Regions from separate parts of the Arthrobacter sp. NPDC080086 genome, predicted to be linked through region 2. Evidence: predicted binding sites of a transcription regulator. Region 2 holds the regulator's gene; each other region holds the start of a gene.
The links. Region 2 encodes HrcA, which represses chaperone genes, less so after heat shock. Its sites were predicted from a motif close to TTNGCACTCGNNNNNNNCGAGTGCNAA; they were not measured.

Region 1 (4,049 bases), on a different contig from region 2:
ATCCAGCGCAGCGGCTGGGTCAGTGCCCGGCGAACGATGCCCACGGCTGCTGCCGCGTCGCCGTCGAGCGCCTTGACTGTCGGGTCCTCGTCGAGGGCCTTGAGGGCGTGGACAAGGGCCGAACCGCCGCCGGAGACGATGCCCTCTTCCAGCGCGGCGCGCGTGGAGGACACGGCATCTTCGATGCGGTGCTTCTTTTCCTTCAGCTCGACCTCGGTGGCGGCGCCGACCTTGATCACGCCGATGCCGCCGGCCAGCTTGGCCAGGCGTTCCTGCAGCTTTTCCTTGTCCCAGTCCGAGTCGGTGCGGGTCAGCTCGGCGCGCAGCTGTGCGACACGGGCCGCGACGTCCTCGGCAGAACCGGCACCGTCGACGATCGTGGTGTTGTCCTTGGTGACGGTGATACGCCGCGCGGTACCGAGGACCTCCAGGCCCACGGTGTCCAGGCTGAGGCCCAGTTCCGGGGAGACGACCTGCGCGCCGGTCAGGGTCGCGATGTCCTGCAGCATGGCCTTGCGGCGGTCACCGAAGCCGGGAGCCTTGACGGCGACGACGTTCAGGGTGCCGCGGATGCGGTTGACGATCAGCGTGGACAGGGCCTCTCCGTCGACGTCCTCGGCAATGATGAAGAGCGGCTTGGAGGCCTGCAGGGCCTTCTCCAGCAGCGGCAGGAAGTCCTGCAGCGAAGAGATCTTGCCCTGGTTGATCAGGATGAGGGCGTCCTCGAGGACGGCTTCCTGGCGGTCCGCGTCGGTGATGAAGTACGGGGACAGGTAGCCCTTGTCGAACTGCATGCCCTCGGTAAGGACGAGTTCGGTCTGCGTGGTGGAGGACTCCTCGATGGTGATCACACCATCCTTGCCGACCTTGCCGAACGCCTCGGCCAGCAGTTCGCCGACCTCGTCGCTCTGCGCGGAGATGGCGGCAACGTTGGCCACCTGGGTGCCCTCAACCGGACGGGCGTTCTCCAGCAGGCGGGCGGCGATGGCCTCGACGGAGACCTCGATGCCGCGCTTGATCTGGCCCGGGGCGGCGCCGGCGGCAACGTTGCGCAGGCCTTCCTTGACCAGGGCCTGCGCCAGCACCGTTGCGGTGGTGGTGCCGTCACCGGCGACGTCGTTGGTCTTGGTGGCGACCTCCTTGGCCAGCTGCGCGCCCAGGTTCTCGTAGGGGTCGTCCAGCTCAACCTCGCGGGCGATGGTCACGCCGTCGTTGGTGATCGTGGGGGCGCCCCACTTCTTGTCCAGCACGACGTTGCGGCCGCGGGGGCCGAGCGTCACCTTGACGGTGTTGGCGAGCTTATCGATACCGGCCTCGAGGGACCGGCGGGCAGCGTCGTTAAACGCGAGCTGCTTTGCCATGGTGTTGTCCTTTCACGAAAGAACCCCGCGCAGCCGTCCCGTTCATCACTGACGGTCCGGCGGCGCGGGGATCCAAGAGAGTTACTTTACGACGATCGCCAGAACGTCGCGGGCGGACAGTACGAGGTACTCGACACCGCCGGTCTTGACTTCGGTTCCGCCGTACTTGGAGTAAATGACGACGTCGCCAACGGCAACGTCGACGGGAACGCGGTTGCCGTTGTCATCGAAGCGGCCGGGGCCTACCGCGACAACTTCGCCTTCCTGCGGCTTCTCCTGCGCGGAGTCCGGGATAACCAGGCCGGAGGCCGTGGTCTGCTCGGCTTCGAGCGGGCGGACAACAATACGATCCTCAAGAGGCTTAATAGAGACCGACACTCGGACCTCTCCTTTTCGTCAGCAAATTCATGGACTTCAAAGCGGTGGTGCCATGCGTACAGACCGTCGTCGCGGTGCCGGCAGCAGCCTGGCAGCTGATGCTTTGGTGTTAGCACCCGCCTAGGGGGAGTGCTAATGACGACTCTATGTAAGGAGTTAGCACTCGGTCAAGGTGAGTGCCAGAAGTTCATCTGTGGCGAACGGCCGCCTGATGTCCGGATGGGCAAGCAGCCCGGCTACTCCCCCGCCAAGTCGTCGTAGTCCCACTCCAGCCCGTCGTCGTCCTCGTCCACCCGGGGCGCGTCGTTGCGCGTCCGGTAGAGCAGGAAGCCGCCGGCCAGGGCCGCGAGGAGGCCGGCGATCAGGAAGATGATGCTGCCGATCCGGACCCCGGCGTAGGTGTCGCGGATGGCCCGGGCCTCGTCGGTGGCGTCCGCGACGTCCTTGCCGTCCACCGAGTAAACCGTGGCATTGAAGGTGTCGAGGAGGAAGATGATCACCAGCAACGCGGCGCAGACGACGGCGGCCACGACGCCGGCGATCAGCGCCGGGCGGGCGTAGCGGGCCAATCCCCGACGGCCCGGGGCCTCCCCCGCCGCCGTTCCATCGGTTTCCGTGTTCCTGTCCTTCATGCCGTCAAGCCTAGTGGGCGCCGCGGGGTTCCCGGGCCTGAACTACGATCGATGGCATGGCTGAGACACCGCAGGACCAGATCGCACCACTGCTCAATCCGGCGGGGTGGGAACTGCTGTCCTCGCTGGGCCCGTACCGGGAGGAGGAGGCGTTCCAGCTCAACGCGGCGCTCCGCAAGGCAGGCCACCCGGCGGATCTGGTCTCCGCGGCCTTGACGCAGTCCCGGCTGCGGACCAAGGCGGAGGCCAAGTTCGGCGAATTCGCCCGGCAGATGATCTTCACCCGTGCCGGCCTGGAGCAGGCCACCCGGCTCACGGTCGCCGCCCGGCACGCCCAGCGTTTCGCGGAGGCGGGGGTCACCCACGTCGCGGACCTGGGCTGCGGGCTCGGCGCCGATGCGATGGCCCTGGCGTCCCTGGACCTGACCGTGACCGCGGTGGAACTGGATGAGACCACCGCTGCCTGCGCCACGATGAACCTGATCCCGTTCCGGAACGCCACCGTGGTGCACGCCGACGCGGAATCCGTGCCGCTGGACGGGATCGACGGGGTCTGGTTGGACCCGGCCCGCCGGACCACGTCCACCTCGGGCACCACCAGGCTCTGGGACCCGGAAGACTTTTCCCCGCCGCTGTCCTTTGTGGAGTCGCTGGCCGCCTCCGGCCGCGCCGTCGGCGTGAAGATGGGCCCCGGGATCCCCCACACCGCAATTCCCGCGGACTGCGAGGCACAGTGGGTTTCGGTGGGCGGCGACGTCACCGAGGTCGCCCTGTGGTTCAACTCCGTCCGCCGCCCGGGCATCCGCCGCGCCGCGCTGGTGCTCGGCCCGCGGGGCGCGGCGGAGCTCACCAGCGTCGAGGATTTCGACGGCGGCCCGGCGGCCCCCGTGGGCCCGGTATCCGGGTACCTCTACGAACCCGACGGGGCCGTGATCCGCGCCGGACTGGTGGCCGACGTCGCGCTCCGGCTCGGCGGACACCTGGTGGACGAGCACATCGCCTACATCTGCGCCCCCGAACTGCAGGACACCCCGTTCGCCCGCGCCTATGAGGTCCTCGAGGTGATGCCACTCAACGTCAAGGCCCTCAAAGCCTGGGTCAGGGAGAACGGTATCGGCGTGCTCGAGATCAAGAAGCGCGGCGTGGCCGTGACCCCGGAGGAACTGCGCGGGCAGCTGCTGCCCGGCGGCCGGGCCGCGAAGAAGGCCAAGAACAAGGCCACACTGGTCCTCACCCGGATCGGCGAGGACCGGGTTGCCGTCGCGGTACGTCCAGTCGCCCCGTAGGGCTCTGTAGCGCCGGGCGGCGACCTTACTGGGCGCGCATGAACTCCTCGGCGGCCCGGACCTGCTCCTCGCTGGGACGGATGCCGGTGTAGAGGACGAACTGTTCCAGCGCCTGGATGGTGGCCACCTCGGCGCCCGTGATGACCTTCTTCCCGGCGGTCCGGGCGGCCTTGATCAGCGGCGTCTCGGCGGGCAGGGCGACGACGTCGAATACCACCTCGGCTTCCTCCACCGCCCACTGCGGGTAGGCCAGGGCGTCCGCCTCGGCGCTGCCCGCCATGCCGATGGGCGTGACATTGATCAGCAGCGCGGCGGGGTCCACACCATCGCCTTGGGCCGGAACGTCGGCGCGCCAGGCGAAACCGTAGAGGTCGGCGAGCGCCCGGCCGGCG
Region 2 (4,049 bases):
GCTTGCCCTCGGTGAACTGCTCGCCGCGGAGCTTGGCCAGCTGGCGCATGAGGTCCTCCTGGGCGGCGTCGAGCTTGGCGGGGGTCTCCACCTGGAGGTGCACCTTGAGGTCGCCGCGGCCGTAGCCGCGCAGGTGGGTGACGCCGAGCCCGCGCAGGGTGATGACCTCGCCGGACTGAGTGCCGCTCTTGACGTCGATTTCCTGCTGCCCGTCGAAGGTGTCCAGGGTCAGCTCGGTGCCGAGGGCCGCGGCCGTCATCGGAATGGTGAGGCTGGCGTGCAGATCGTCGCCCTCGCGGACGAAGGTCGGGTCGTTGTTGACCCGGATCTCCACGTACAGGTCGCCGGAGGGGCCGCCCGCCGGGCCGGCCTCGCCCTGGCCGGAGAGCTGGATCCGGGTGCCGGTGGCAACGCCGGCGGGGACCTTGACGGTCAGCGACCGGCGGCTGCGGATCCGGCCCTGGCCGGCGCACTCGTTGCAGGGGTCCTTGATGACGGTGCCGAAGCCCTCGCAGCTGCCGCATGGGGCGGTGGTCATGACCTGGCCCAGGATGGAGCGGACCGGGCGCTGGACCTGGCCGCTGCCGCCGCAAATGTCGCAGCGTTCCGGGTGGCTGCCCTCGCGGCAGCAGGAGCCCTCACAGGTGGGGCAGGTGACGGCGGTGTCCACCTCGAGCTTCTTGTTGACGCCGAAGACGGCGTCGCGCAGCTCGATCCGGACGCTGATCAGCGCGTCCTGGCCGCGGCGGACGCGGGAGGCCGGGCCGCCGGCTCCGGCGGCACCGCCGAAGAAGGTCTCGAAGATGTCCTGGAACGCGAAGCCCTGACCGGCGTAGCTGCCGCCGCCGAAGCCGTTGTCCGTGCCGTTCTCGTTGCCGGTGGTGTCGTAGACGCGGCGCTTCTGCGGGTCGGAGAGCACCTCGTAGGCGTGGGTGACCGCCTTGAAGCGCTCGGACGCGTCCTCGCCCGGGTTGACGTCCGGGTGCAGGGTCCGCGCGAGTTTGCGGTAGGCCTTCTTGATTTCCTCGCCGGTTGCTTCGCGGGAGACTCCAAGAACGTCGTAGTGGCTGCTCAAAGTGTGTATCTCTTCCTTTTTGTACTGCCGGTGCTGGGCGACAAGCCTGGTGGTGGATCCGGCCGGTCAGGGCCCGAGGATCCGTGAAAGGTAGCGGGCCACCGCGCGGACGGCGGCCATAGTGGTGGGGTAATCCATCCGGGTGGGGCCGAGGATGCCCACCTTGGCGGTGGCGTCGGGGCCGTACCCGGTGGCCACCACGGAGGCCTCGGAGAGCCCGTCGTAGGGGTTCTCCCGGCCGATGCTGACGGTCACGCCGCGGGGGTCCTCGGCCATGTCCGAGAGCAGCCGGAGCATGACCACCTGCTCCTCGAGGGCCTCGAGGACGGGGCCAATGCTCAGCGGGAAGTCAACGTTGGAGCGGGCGAGGTTGGCCGTGCCGGCCATCACCATCCGCTCCTCGCGGCTGCTGGCGGCCAGCGCCTCCAGTCCGCGGGCCAGCGCCTGGGCGGCGCCGCGGCGGGCGGGGGCGGTGCTGTCGACGACGTCGGGCAGGGTCTGCGGGAGCAGGCTCAACGGGGTTCCGCCGAGCCGGCCGAGGAAGACGCCCCGCAGCTCGGCGAGGGTTTCGTCGCCAAGGTCCTGGCCGACGTCGATGACGCGCTGTTCGACCTTGCCGGTGTCAGCGATGAGGACGGTCAGCACCTTCCGCGGTGCCAGCAGCACAAACTCGATGTGCCGCACCCGCGCTCGGCTGAGCAGCGGGTACTGCACCACGGCCACCTGGTTGGTCAGCTGCGCCAACAGGCGCACGGTCCGGTCCAGGACGTCGTCGAGGTCTTCGGAGCCCTCCAGCAGGGCCTGGATGGCCCGCCGCTCCGCCGGGGACAGCGGCTTGACCGCGGAGATGCGGTCCACGAAGAGCCGGTAGCCCTTGTCCGTGGGGATCCGGCCGGCGCTGGTGTGCGGGGCGGTGATCAGCCCCTCGTCCTCCAGCGCGGCCATGTCGTTGCGGATCGTTGCGCTGGAGACGCCCAAGTGGTGGCGTTCCACCAGCGCCTTGGAGCCCACGGGTTCACGGGAATGGACGTAGTCCTCCACGATGGCGCGCAGCACTTCGAGTTTGCGTGGTTCGCTCACGCCGCACCTCCAATCGAGCCTCAACCGTCAACCGGCGCCCGCCGCCCGGAAGAACCCGGGGGTTAGCACTCGGCATGCCTCAGTGCTAACCAGTCTAATATGTCCGGCCGCGTTGTTAGCATTGGATTCGCTCCGGGCGTGACCGTGGCAAGCCGGGCGACTGCCCGGCGCGGCCGGCCACCACCCCGGCCCGACGCAGTCCCCCGTTGCAGTTCCGCCCCGATGCAAAGCAGTGTGTAACCGATGTCCTATCAGAACTGGGGCCCGCAGGACCTCACCGCCCCCGCCCCTTCCCAGCTGCCCGAGGTCCCGGTGCAGCGCGGCATGGTCCTCGAGGACGTGCAGTCCGGCTGGGTTGGTGCCGTCACCCGGGTGGAGAAGTCCGGCGGCATGCACGTCGTGGCCCTTGAGGATCGGCGCGGGAAGTCCCGGACTTTCCGACTCGGCTACGGCTTCCTCCTGGAGGGCCGGCCCATCCGGCTGATGCCGCCGGCACCCCGGGCGCCCGCAGGACCGGCAGCCGGGACGCGCACGGCGTCCGGCTCGGTGCGCGTGGAGGGCCAGCGGGCGCAGGTGGCCAAGGCCAGCCGGATCTGGGTTGAGGGCAAACACGACGCCGAACTGGTCGAGAAGGTCTGGGGCGACGATCTCCGGGTCGAGGGCATCGTCGTCGAACCCCTGCACGGCATCGACGATCTCTCAGCCGCGGTCAGGGACTTCCGTCCGGGTCCCGGCCGCCGCCTCGGCGTCTTGGTGGACCACCTGGTGGCCGATTCCAAGGAGTCCCGGATCGCCGAGGCCGTCATGGCTTCCCCCGGAGCCCGCGGAAACGTCCTGATCGTCGGCCACCCGTACATTGACGTCTGGCAGGCCATCCGGCCGTCCGTGCTGGGCATCGAACGCTGGCCCGTGATCCCCCGCGGCGTGGACTGGAAGACCGGCATCCTGACCGCCTTCGGCTGGCCGCACAGCACCAAGGAGGACATCGGGTTGGGCTGGCAGAAACTCCTCGGCGCCGTCCGCAGCTACGCCGACCTGGAACCCTCGCTTCTGGGCCGGGTGGAGGAGGTCATCGACTTCCTCACCGCCCCGGAACAGTAGGGCCCGTCCGGCAAGGTGGCGGGCGTCGGCGCCCAAGCAAGTATTCTTGATACGGTGGCCGCCGCGTTGTGACGGTGGCCGCGCCCGCACAGGTACCAACGCTCCACCGCAATCCAAAGGACGAAACGTGGCAGAAGACGCACGCGAACACACGGACCCCCAGGCCGGTCACGGCCAGTCGCAGTACCATGGCGTTCCCGCAAATGCGCTTCCCCTGACCGCCAGCGAGGACCGTCAGTGGGCCACCCTGTCGCACTTCGGCGGCATCCTCGGCTGCATCCCGTCGCTGCTGATTTACCTGATTTTCAAGGACCGCGGACCCTTCACCGCCCAGGAGTCCAAGGAAGCGCTGAACTTCACCCTGCCGCCGACGATCGCGGCCGTGGTGGCCAACCTGCTGGTGTTCGTCCCCGTGGTGGGCAACCTGTTCGCGGTCCTGGCCACGGTCATCTGGATCGCGCTGGCCTGCTTCTCCGTGGCGGCCGGCATCCACGTCAACCGCGGCCAGCCGCACCGCTACGAATTCAACCTGCGCTGGATCAAGTAGCGCCGGTTCCCACAACGTCAACGGGCACCCCGGGGATTTCTCCCGGGGTGCCCGTTTTTGTCTTTCCCTGGTGCGGGCGGCTCGCCGGCCCGGCGGGTCAGTCCGGCAGCAGCCGTCGGACGACGGCGTCGGCCAGGAGGCGGCCCTTCAGCGTAAGGACCAGCCGGCCGCGGAAGGCCTGCGCCGGTTCCACGAGTCCGTCGGCGATCAGTCCCGCGACGGCGTGCCGGCCGGTTTCCTCCAGCC
Region 3 (4,049 bases), on a different contig from region 2:
TGGTGACCGAGTTGATGACGTACTGGCTGTCGCAGAGGATGTGCAGCTCCTCGTCGGCGAGGTGGGCCGTGGAGCGGAAGAGGTCCAGCACGGCCATCAGCTCGCCCTGGTTGTTGGTGCCGTGCGGCCAGCCGCCGGCGTGCCAGCAGTTGTCGTTCACGTACCAGGCCCATCCGGCCGGACCGGGGTTTCCAAGGGCCGAACCGTCGGCCGCAGCTGTAATCGTCACTGCACTATCCTGCCAGACCTGCCTGCCTCCACCGCTCCCTCACCCCCGGCGCGGGCGGCTTAAACGCCGGCGGCGGCCCCACCATAAGGTGGGACCGCCGTCGTCGTTGTACCGGGGCCTGCAGCGGACTACCGGCCGGGGTGGGCCGGGTGGCCGGGTGGCTAGAAGCCGCCCATACCGCCCATGCCGCCCATGTCGTCGCCGCCGCCCATGGCCGGAGCGTTCTTCTCCGGCTTGTCGGCCACGACGGCCTCGGTGGTGAGGAACAGGCCGGCGATGGAGGCCGCGTTCTGCAGGGCAGAGCGGGTGACCTTCACCGGGTCGTTGATGCCGGCAGCCAGCAGGTCGACGTATTCGCCGGTGGCGGCGTTCAGGCCGTGGCCGGCGGCGAGGCCGCGGACCTTGTCCACCACAACGCCCGGCTCGAGGCCGGCGTTGAAGGCGATCTGCTTCAGCGGAGCGTCGATGGCAACGCGGACGATGTTCGCACCGGTAGCCTCGTCGCCCGAGAGCTGCAGGTTGGCGAACGCCTTGGCGCCGGCCTGGATCAGGGCCACGCCACCGCCGGCGACGATGCCCTCTTCAACGGCAGCCTTCGCGTTGCGGACGGCGTCCTCGATGCGGTGCTTGCGTTCCTTGAGCTCGACCTCGGTTGCGGCACCGGCCTTGATAACTGCAACACCGCCGGCCAGCTTGGCCACGCGCTCTTGCAGCTTTTCACGGTCGTAGTCGGAGTCGGAGTTCTCGATCTCGGCGCGGATCTGGGACACGCGGCCGGCGATCTGGTCGGCGTCGCCGGCACCTTCGACGATGGTGGTCTCGTCCTTGGTGACAACAACCTTGCGGGCCTTGCCGAGCAGCTCCAGGCCGGCGGTCTCAAGCTTGAGGCCGACTTCCTCGGAGATGACCTGGCCACCGGTGAGGATGGCGATGTCGGCCAGCTGGGCCTTGCGGCGGTCGCCGAAGCCCGGAGCCTTGACGGCGACGGACTTGAAGGTGCCGCGGATCTTGTTGACGATCAGGGTGGCCAGGGCCTCGCCCTCGATGTCTTCGGCGATGATCAGCAGCGGCTTGTTGGACTGCATGACCTTCTCGAGGACAGCAACCAGTTCCTTGACGTTGGAGATCTTGGAGTTGACGATCAGGATGTACGGATCCTCGAGGACCGTTTCCTGGCGCTCGGCGTCGGTGACGAAGTAGGCGGAGATGTAGCCCTTGTCGAAGCGCATGCCTTCGGTGAGCTCCAGCTCGAGGCCGAAGGTGTTGGACTCCTCGACCGTGATGACGCCTTCCTTGCCGACCTTGTCCAGGGCCTCGGCAATGAGGGCACCGATCTCGTTGTCGCCGGCGGAGATGGACGCGGTGGCGGCGATCTCTTCCTTGGTCTCGATTTCCTTGGCGGAGGCCAGGAGCTCGGCGGTGACGGCGTCGACAGCCTTCTCGATGCCGCGCTTGAGGGACAGCGGGTCAGCGCCGGCCGCGACGTTGCGCAGGCCTTCCTTGACCAGGGCCTGGGCCAGCACGGTGGCGGTGGTGGTACCGTCGCCGGCGACATCGTCCGTCTTCTTGGCAACTTCCTTGACCAGCTCGGCGCCGATCTTCTCGTACGGGTCGTCCAGCTCGATCTCCTTGGCGATGGAAACACCATCGTTGGTGATCGTGGGGGCGCCCCACTTCTTCTCGAGGACGACGTTGCGTCCACGCGGGCCGAGGGTGACCTTGACGGCGTCGGCGAGGATGTTCAGACCCCGCTCAAGACCGCGGCGTGCCTCTTCATCAAATGCAATGATCTTGGCCATAACGGCAGTAGTCCTTTCGGGACAGTCGTTAAAGAATGAACCTTGGCGTCGGTGCCCGCGACGGACGATACCTGCCCGGCAGCCTCTGTACGCCGCCGGACCGGGATCTCACCCAGCCAGGTGTTTCCTTTGCTCCCGCGGCACCGATGCTGCGCCCGGACCGGGGCCCGGCGTTAGCAGTCGATGAGCGGGAGTGCTAACTCCATAATTAGCACTCCCCCGGGGAGAGTGCAAGAAGGCTTCGCGCTCCGGGGCCTGTCCACGCGGAGCGCTTCGCCGAGGGCGATCAGGACCCGCCGCTGCGGGCCGTTTCACTGCCGGTCATCTTCGCCGTGTTGTCCGGCCCGTAGGTGTACACCATGTAGGCCGCGGCGGTCACGTCGCCATTGCTATCGAAGCTCACGGGGCCGGACTGGCCCTCGTAGTTGGGGCGCTTGCCGGCGTGGAGGACGTCGACGCACTCCTTGTAGTTGTGGCAGTCGGCGGGCTCGCCGGCCACTGCCCCGCCCGAGCCCGCGGTGCCGCCGGAGACGGCGATGAGCCGGGAGGCGATGGAGGTGCCGGCGTCGTCCTGCGCCGCGGCGGCGGCGATGGCGGCGAGGTTGACGGCGTCGTAGGCCTCCGCGGCGAAGGTCATGTCCTTGAGCCCGGGATCGATGCCGACCAGGCCCGCCTGGAACTGCGCGCTGGGGAACGTGCCGGGGAGCACTCCGCGGGCACCGTCCAGGGCGTGGGAGCCCAGGCCCTGGCCGTACTGGCCCACCGCGCCGTCGGAGAGCACCAGCTTTTTCCCCGCGAGTCCGGCGTTGTTGAGTTCGGCGATGGCGCCCTGCGCACCCTGCCGGGCGATGAGGACCACGGCGTCGGGCGCGGCGGCCTTGGCCGCGGTCGCCGCCTGCTGTGCCTGGCCGGCCGGGAATTCGGCGTCGATGGGCGTGCCGAGGCCGGCGGACTTCGCCGCGGCGGAGACCGCCACGGAGACCTCCTTGCCGTAGCTTCCGGCCTCGTGCAGGACGGCGAGCGTCTTGGCGCCGCCGTCCTTGGCGAGCTTGACCAGGATGGAGGCTTGGGCGACGTCGGCGGCGGCGGTTCGGAAGTAGTAGCCTCCGCTCCGGTAGCTGCTGAGTCCCGGTGCGGCGGTGGCCGGGGAGATCATGGCGATTTTGGCTTTGGAGAGCACGTCGATCGCGGCGGCGGCGTGGCTGGAATCCGTGGGGCCGATGACGACGTCGGCCCTGGCCGCCGCGAGGGCCTTGGCCTGGGCGGCGGTGTCCGCACTGATGGTTTCGGGGAGCAGTTCCACGGGCTTGCCCTTATGGCCGCCGGCGGCGTTGATCTCCTTGACGGCGAGTTTCACCGCGGCCAGTTGCGGGGCGTTGAGGAAGCTCTGGTCCCCGGTGTTGTCCAGCAGCACACCGATCCGCAGGGTTCCGTCCCCGCTGGCCTCGGCGGCGTCCGTCCGGGCGTTGCCGGTGGCACCGGAGCACCCGGTGAGGGCCAGGGCGGAGGCAAGAAGGGCGGACAGGACGACGGCGGCGCCGCCGGCCGTTTGTCGGCTGGCTGTTCGTCGGCCGGCTGTGGCCCGCGCCGCGGCGGTCGGCGTTGAGTCAGGACGGGCCACTAGGCGGGCCTGACGCTCTCGGCCTGGGGGCCCTTTTCGCCTTCGCCTACCTCAAGTTCCACCCTCTGGCCCTCGGCCAGCGCACGGTAGCCCTCGCCGGCGATGGCGGACCAGTGGACGAAGACGTCGATGCCCGAGCCGTCCACGGTGATGAAGCCGTAGCCCTTCTCCGCATTGAACCACTTGACGGTGCCCAGAGCCATCGTTTCCACACTTTCAGCTAGCTTGGCCGCGGTGCACCTCGCTGTGCGCCGCGGAGCGGTCATGAACTCCGGCCACTGTACCCGCCGGTCCCGGGCGTGCCGGTCCGCGCGTCAGGGGGTCGGCCGGAACGTTATGCAGGCGTAACCGGCCCGGCCAGCAACCGGGTCAGCGGTAGCCGGGGCCCAGGACGACGACC

Region 1: groES (co-chaperone GroES) is a predicted target of HrcA. The motif match lies at 1,896-1,922, and genes of this name have one in related genera.
Region 3: groL (chaperonin GroEL) is a predicted target of HrcA. The motif match lies at 2,202-2,228, and genes of this name have one in related genera.

What each region holds. Positions count from the first base shown of each region.
Region 1 is NZ_JBFBKP010000014.1:24,272-28,320, forward strand. Features, by position in the region: gene groL (chaperonin GroEL) at 1-1,361, opposite strand, end outside; gene groES (co-chaperone GroES) at 1,443-1,739, opposite strand; gene AB0305_RS07435 (hypothetical protein) at 1,976-2,371, opposite strand; gene AB0305_RS07440 (class I SAM-dependent methyltransferase) at 2,428-3,657, shown strand; gene AB0305_RS07445 (shikimate 5-dehydrogenase) at 3,683-4,049, opposite strand, start outside.
Region 2 is NZ_JBFBKP010000055.1:23,636-27,684, forward strand. Features, by position in the region: gene dnaJ (molecular chaperone DnaJ) at 1-1,075, opposite strand, end outside; gene hrcA (heat-inducible transcriptional repressor HrcA) at 1,142-2,155, opposite strand; gene AB0305_RS16590 (DUF3097 domain-containing protein) at 2,399-3,256, shown strand; gene AB0305_RS16595 (DUF4870 domain-containing protein) at 3,384-3,803, shown strand; gene hemW (radical SAM family heme chaperone HemW) at 3,901-4,049, opposite strand, start outside.
Region 3 is NZ_JBFBKP010000024.1:20,115-24,163, reverse strand. Features, by position in the region: gene AB0305_RS10470 (ribonuclease HI family protein) at 1-229, opposite strand, end outside; gene groL (chaperonin GroEL) at 391-2,028, opposite strand; gene AB0305_RS10460 (ABC transporter substrate-binding protein) at 2,315-3,553, opposite strand; gene AB0305_RS10455 (cold-shock protein) at 3,649-3,852, opposite strand; gene AB0305_RS10450 (LytR C-terminal domain-containing protein) at 4,019-4,049, opposite strand, start outside.